One region of the Conexibacter sp. W3-3-2 genome, then DNA from elsewhere that is predicted to be linked to it. Evidence: riboswitches for the same ligand, from Rfam matches in the RefSeq annotation. Region 1 holds a riboswitch; the other holds the start of a gene.
What was found. A riboswitch is a leader RNA that binds a small molecule or an ion and turns the genes downstream of it on or off. The one in region 1 is predicted to bind S-adenosylmethionine.

Region 1 (3,394 bases):
AGTGCCGGCACGTCGTCGAGGACCTCGGCTTCGACGCGTGCGTGAACTACAAGGACCTCGACTGGGCCGAGCAGCTCGCGCGTGCCACGCCGGACGGGGTCGACGCGGACTTCGAGAACGTCGGCGGCGAGATCATGGACGCGGTCCTGCTGCGGCTGAACATCGGGGCGCGGATCGCGCTGTGCGGGATGATCAGCGAGTACAACGACTACGGCCCCGGCGGGGGCTCGACGGTTCCGGGCCAACGGGCGATCGGCCAGCTGATCATGCAGCGGGCGACGATGACCGGCTTCCTCGTGCTCGACCACGCGGCCCGCTTCCCCGAGGCGATCGCCGCGCTGGCCGCGCTCGCCGCGGAGGGCCGCCTGCGCTGGACCGACACGGTGGTCGACGGGTTCGAGTCGACGATCGACGCGCTGAACCAGCTGTTCTCCGGGGCGAACACCGGCAAGCTCCTCGTGCGCGTCTGACGCGTACGCTCCCGGGGCGTGCCCGAGTCCTACACCGACGCCCCGTTCCTCACCGGCCGCTTCGACGACGCGCTCGCGTACGCGGCCGCGCACCACGCCACGCAGCTGCGCGAGGGCACGCCCGTGCCGTACGTGGCGCACCTGCTCGCGGTGGCGTCGCTCGTCCTGGAGATGCACGGCGACGAGGACGAGGCGATCGGCGCGCTGCTGCACGACGTCGTCGAGGACGGCGGTGGCCGGGAGGCGCTCGCCGAGATCGAGGAGCGGTTCGGGGGCCCGGTCGCCGCGATCGTGCTCGCCAACAGCGACCGGGTCGACGTCCCCGACGACGAGGACGGGGACCCGCGCGACCGCGGTGCCGCCTGGTACCGGCGCAAGGTCGCGTACGTGCGCGCGTTCCCGGAGAAGTCGCCGGCCGCCCTGCGGGTGTCGCTGGCCGACAAGCTCCACAACGCCCGCTCGATCCTGCTGGACTACCGCACGCACGGGGACGACCTGTGGGCGCGGTTCAAGCAGGGCCAGGGTCTCGCGACGCGCGTCTACTACCGGGAGATCGCGCTCGCCTTCGAGCGCGAGGAGCACCGCATCGGCGCGGCGGCCCGGCCCTACGTCGGGGAGCTGCGGCGGGTCGTCGACGCGATCACCGCGCTCGCCGAAGAGCATCAGGGGCCCGACACGCGGGTCGGGTTCGACGGCTGACGGCCCGCGGTCGCGCCGGCGCGCGTCCGACACTTGTCCACTGGATCGGTGCAGTTCGTCGCCGGGTGCGCTACGCTCCCTCGCGGTCAAGAGCGCCAGCGTCAAGCCCCGGCTCGCTGGCCGGCAACCCTCCAACCGCGGTGGGGTGCCCCGGGTGAGGACCAGGCCGCACAGTCGTCCCCGGACGGTCTGTGGCAAGCGCGGACCCCGACGTGGGTCCGGACCCATATCGAGGAGCTCGCATGACCCCTGTCGTTCCCGTCGTCCCGTCCCGTCCGCTGCTGCCGGTGGTCGGCGCCGACCTGCCGCTGCCCGTGCTGGGCGGCGGCACGCGCCGCCACGTGCACCTCGACCTCGCGGCGACCGCGCCCGCGCTGCGGGCGGTCGCCGACGCGGTCACGGCCGCGCTCCCCTGGTCGGGCAGCGTGCACCGCGGCGCCGGCCTGCCCTCGCAGGTGGCGACCGCCCGCTACGAGGAGGCGCGCCGGGAGATCGGGACGTTCGTCGGCGCACGCGAGGACGACGTCGTCGTGGTGGTGCGCAACACGACGGACGCCCTGAATCTGCTCGCCTCGGCGGTCGCCGCGCGCGGCGGCGAGGTCGTCGTCGTGGACGTCGAGCACCACGCGAACCTGCTGCCGTGGCGCACGGGCGCCCACCGCCTCGTCCCGGCGGCGACGACCGTGCAGGAGACGATCGCCCGGATCGCCGCGGAGCTCGCGCTGCGCCCCGCCGCGCTGCTCGCGGTCACCGGCGCGTCGAACGTGACCGGCGAGGTCCTGCCGCTGGAGCGGCTCACCGCGCTCGCCCACGCGCACGGCGCGCGGATCGCCGTCGACGCCGCCCAGCTCGCCCCGCACCGGCGGATCTCCCTGGCCGCCTCGGGCGTGGACTACGTGGCGTTCTCCGGGCACAAGCTGTACGCGCCGTTCGGCGCCGGCGCCCTGGTCGGACGGCGGGACTGGCTGGACGCGGCACCCCCGCACCTCGCGGGCGGCGGCGCGGTGGTGGAGGTCCGCAGCGACGGCACCGACTGGGCGGCCGCGCCGCAGCGCCACGAGGGCGGCACCCCGAACCTCGTCGGCGCCGTCGCGCTCGCCGCCGCCTGCCGGACGCTCGCCGCGCTCCCGGAGGGCGCGCTCGAGGCGCACGAGCGGGCGCTCCACGCGCGGCTGCTCACCGGGCTGGAGGCGCTGCCCGGCGTCGCCGTGCACCGGCTCTTCGACGACGCCGACGACGCGATCGGGGTCGTCGCGTTCACCGTCGACGGGCTCGCTCCGGGCCTCGTCAGCGCGGTGCTCGCGGCCGAGCACGCGATCAGCGTCCGCGACGGCCGCTTCTGCGCGCACATCGCTCTGGAGCGCGTGCTGCGCCGGCCCGAGGGCGCGGTGCGGGCGAGCCTCGGCGCGTGCTCGTCGCTCGCCGACGTCGAGGCGCTGCTGGCCGCGGTCGAGCGGCTCGTCACCGAGGGGCCGGCCGGCGAGTACGTCCGCTGCGACGACGGCACGTGGGCCCCCGCCCGCGACGACCGCACGCTTCCCGAGCCGCTGGTCGCGGGTGCCACCGCGGGCGGGTCCCCGTGCACGGCCGCCGCGGTCGACGCCGCACGCGTGCTGACGGTCTGAGCCGCGGCGGACGGGCGGGCCCGTCAGCGGGGGTCCAGCGGCGTGCCGGTCGCGACGAGCGCGCCCGCCACGAGCGCGATGAGGATCGGCTGGTGCACGAGGTAGATCGTCAGCGACCGGCGGCCCGGCGCGCCCGCCGCGTGCGCGCGCGGCGAGCCGTCCCCGAGCCCGCGCAGCAGCGCGCGGCGCTCGCCGCCCGGGTAGAGCAGCGCGCCGAGCGCGACGCCCAGCAGGCAGGGCCCGATCCACGGCAGCAGCGGCACCCAGTCCACCCCCGTCTCCCCCGGGTCGAGCCCGATGACCATCAGCGCGGACTGCGCGGTCGACGTGCCCTGGAGGGCCAAGCCGGCCGCGACCGCGGCGACGCCGAGGACCGCGTTCCAGTGCCGCAGGCCGACGAGCACGGGCAGAACGACGAGGTGGGCGACGGCGATCAGGTGCAGGATGCCGAAGCGCACGAGCTCGTCACCGAGCGCGATCCCGGTGGCGACGGAGACCGCGAGCGCCCCGGCGGCCACCTGCAGGCCGCGCGGCACACCGCTGCGCCAGCGCTCGCGCGCGTCGACGCCGCGGGCCCGCCGCCGCGCGTCGCGCACCCAG
Region 2 (3,394 bases), 1.6 Mb from region 1:
GCGGACGCCGGGCTGCGCAGCGAGCACCGCAGCGGGCAGGGCACGCAGTACCTGCTCGAGCGCGCCGTCAAGGCCGCCTGAGCGACCGGGCGGTCACAGCCAGCCGCGGCGGCGGAACAGGTAGAACATCCCGCCGAGCAGCCCGACCATGAACGCGATCACGATCCAGAACGCGGTGATCGAGTCCTGGCCGGGGACGTGCACGTTCATCCCGAAGATGCTCGCCACGAACGTCAGCGGCAGCATCACGGCGCTGAACGCGGTGAGCACGCGCAGGACGTCGTTGAGCTGGTGGGAGAGCACCGACTCGTTCGTGCTCTCGAGGCCCTCGACGACCTCCTTGAAGTTCTCGAGCATGTCCCAGATCCGCTCCGACGCGTCGTTGATGTCGTCGAAGTAGATGTCGAGGTCGTCGGGGATGTACCGCTTCGTGCGCTCGAGGTCGGCGAGCGCGGAGCGCTGCGGCCGCACGATCTTGCGGAAGTTGATGATCTCCTGCTTGGCGTTGGAGAGGTCGCGCACGATCTCCCCGGAGCGGCCCTCGAAGATGTCCTCCTCGAGCCGCTCGAGCTTGTTGCCGATCTTGCGCAGCATCGGGAACGACGCGTCGACGCAGTCGTCGACGATCTTGTAGAGCAGGTAGCCGGCGCCCTTGCCGAACAGCGACGCGCGGACGTCGTCGCGCTGCTGGGCCTGGGTGAAGAGGTACTCGAGCGGCTGGATCGGCTGGTTGGGCAGCGTGATCACGAAGTCGGGGCCGACGAACACGTCGACCTCGGCGGCGTTCAGACGGCCGACCTGCTTGTCGAAGGCGGGGAAGTGCAGGACGACGAACAGGTAGTCCTCGTACTCGTCGACCTTCGGGCGCTGGTTGCGCGAGAAGACGTCCTCGTAGTCGAGCGGGTGGAAGGCGAAGTGCTCCTCCAGCCACGCCCGGTCGACCTGGCGCGGCTGGACGATGTTCACCCAGCGCAGGCCGTCGTGCTCGACGACCTCGACGTTGGGGGTCTCAGGCTCCGGAGCGTGCGCGACGGCCGAGCCGCGACCGCGAGCCGGCCGCCGCAGGCGGGGCTTGGGCAGGCTGGGCATCGGGACTTCGGGGCTCGTCGGTCATCGGGGGCACCGCCGTCCATCCTACCGCCGTCCCGTCCCGGCCTGAACCCCCGGGCGTGAACGAGCGGTGAAGCGGGCCGCCGGTCCGCGGGGCTTGGTCCCGCCCGCGACGGTGTGTAGACTCCGCGCCACATAGCTGGACACATCCAGAGGGGTGGAGGGACTGGCCCGATGAAACCCCGGCAACCACGAGAGCGGCTCGCGCAGCGCTCGCGAAAGGTGCCAATTCCTGACAGATGTGGCCGGAGCTCCAAGGCACCGCCTCCCGGAACCTCCGCCACCCGACGGAGGTTTTTTGATGGCTGCAGAAGCGCTGAAGTGCCGGGAGTGCAAGACCGAGTACCCGCTGGAGGCCCACTACGTCTGCGAGCGGTGCTTCGGCCCGCTGGAGGTCTCCTACGCCCACAAGCCCGTCACCGACGTGGCGGAGGCCCGCCGCCGCATCCAGGCCGGCCCGCAGAGCGTCTGGCGCTACGCGGACTTCCTGCCGCTCGCCGGCGGCCCGCCGCAGGTCGGCCTGCCGGCCGGCTGCACGCCGCTGATCAAGGCGGACCTGCTCGCCGAGCGGCTCGGGATCAAGGAGGTCTGGGTCAAGAACGACACCGCGAACCCCACGCACTCGTTCAAGGACCGCGTGGTGTCCGTCGCGACCGCCCGGGCCCGCGAGCTCGGCTTCGAGGTGCTCGCCTGCGCCTCGACCGGCAACCTCGCCAACGCCGTCGCCGCCCAGGCCGCCGCGCTCGGGATGGAGTCCTACGTCTTCATCCCGGCGAACCTCGAGGAGCAGAAGATCCTCGCCACGGGCGTGTACGGCACGAACGTCGTCGCCATCCACGGCAACTACGACGACGTCAACCGGCTCTGCACGGAGGTCAGCGGCGAGCGTGAGGGCTGGGCGTTCGTGAACGTCAACATGCGCCCCTACTACGCCGAGGGCTCCAAGACGATCGCCTACGAGATCGCCGAGCAGCTCGGCTGGGAGACCCCGGACCGCATCGTGTCGCCGATCGCGTCCGGCTCGCTCTTCACGAAGATCGCCAAGGGCTTCGAGGAGTGGCTGGAGCTCGGCCTCATCACCGGCTCGCTGCCGAAGATGAACGGCGCCCAGGCCACCGGCTGCTCGCCCGTCGCCCAGGCCTACGAGGCCGGCCACGACGTCTGCCGCCCGGTCAAGCCGGACACGATCGCCAAGTCGCTGGCGATCGGCAACCCGGCCGACGGCCCGTACGCGGTCGAGCTCGCCCGTCGCAGCGACGGGGGCGTCACCGCCGTCACCGACGACGAGATCCGCGCGGGCATCCGGCTGCTGGCCGAGACGACCGGCATCTTCACCGAGACCGCCGGCGGCGTCACCACCGCCACGCTGCAGAAGCTCGCCGAGCAGGGCGAGATCGGCAGCGACGAGCGCGTCGTCATCGTGATCACCGGTGACGGCCTGAAGACCCTCGACGCCGTCCGCGACACGTTCGAGACCCACACCATCGATCCCACGTTCGACGCGTTCGAGGACGCGTTCGCGATTGGAGCCGCGAAGTAGATGAGCATCAAGGTCAAGCTGCCCACCCAGCTGCGTGCCGCCGCCGGCGGCGCCTCCAGCGTCGAGGTCGACGGGGCCACCGTCGGCGAGGTGCTCGCCGCCGTGTACGAGGTGCACCCGGAGCTGAAGGACCGCCTCGCCGACGAGGACGGGTCGCTGCGCCGGTTCGTGAACGTGTACGTCGGCGGCGACGACATCCGCTTCGGCGACGGCCTCGACACGAAGGTCGCCGACGGCGCCGAGGTGCAGGTCCTGCCCGCGGTCGCGGGCGGCTGCTGACCCCCGACTCCCGGTAGCGTCCCGACCCGCATGGTCGGACGCCTCCTGCAGCTCTCGCGCGCCGCGCGCTTCCGCCTCTGGGCGGTGGTGACCGCGGCGCGTCTGCGTCGCCTCGGCGGGCGCCTGGTCCTCGAGGTCGACGAGGTCCCGCGGCTGCTCGGCCTGCCGACGGTCGAGATCGACGGCTACCCGGGCACGCTGACGCTGCGGATCGGCCGCGAGGTGAAGCTCGGGTCCGGGCTCGTGATCGACCTCGCGCACGGCAAGGACGGCACGATCGACCTCGGGGACCGGGTCGTGTTCCAGAACGGCGTGCGGCTGCAGCCCTGGGGCGGTGCGATCCGCCTCGGCGTCGCCGCGCAGATCCGCGACCGCTGCGAGCTGAAGTCCGCCGGCGAGCTCATCCTCGGCGAGCGCGCGATCTGCGGGCGCAACGTCACGCTGCACTGCGAGGAGCGCCTGGAG

Region 2: another riboswitch for S-adenosylmethionine. It lies ahead of thrC (threonine synthase); the one in region 1 lies ahead of GKE82_RS10060 (aminotransferase class V-fold PLP-dependent enzyme).

The regions. Positions count from the first base shown of each region.
Region 1 is NZ_WLYW01000001.1:2,039,297-2,042,690, forward strand. Features, by position in the region: gene GKE82_RS10050 (NADP-dependent oxidoreductase) at 1-470, shown strand, start outside; gene GKE82_RS10055 (HD domain-containing protein) at 489-1,169, shown strand; SAM riboswitch class IV at 1,254-1,376, shown strand; gene GKE82_RS10060 (aminotransferase class V-fold PLP-dependent enzyme) at 1,412-2,794, shown strand; gene GKE82_RS10065 (heparan-alpha-glucosaminide N-acetyltransferase domain-containing protein) at 2,818-3,394, opposite strand, start outside.
Region 2 is NZ_WLYW01000001.1:423,728-427,121, forward strand. Features, by position in the region: gene GKE82_RS02090 (class I SAM-dependent methyltransferase) at 1-81, shown strand, start outside; gene GKE82_RS02095 (magnesium transporter CorA family protein) at 94-1,089, opposite strand; SAM riboswitch class I at 1,253-1,356, shown strand; gene thrC (threonine synthase) at 1,412-2,650, shown strand; gene GKE82_RS02105 (ubiquitin-like small modifier protein 1) at 2,651-2,929, shown strand; gene GKE82_RS02110 (acyltransferase) at 2,960-3,394, shown strand, end outside.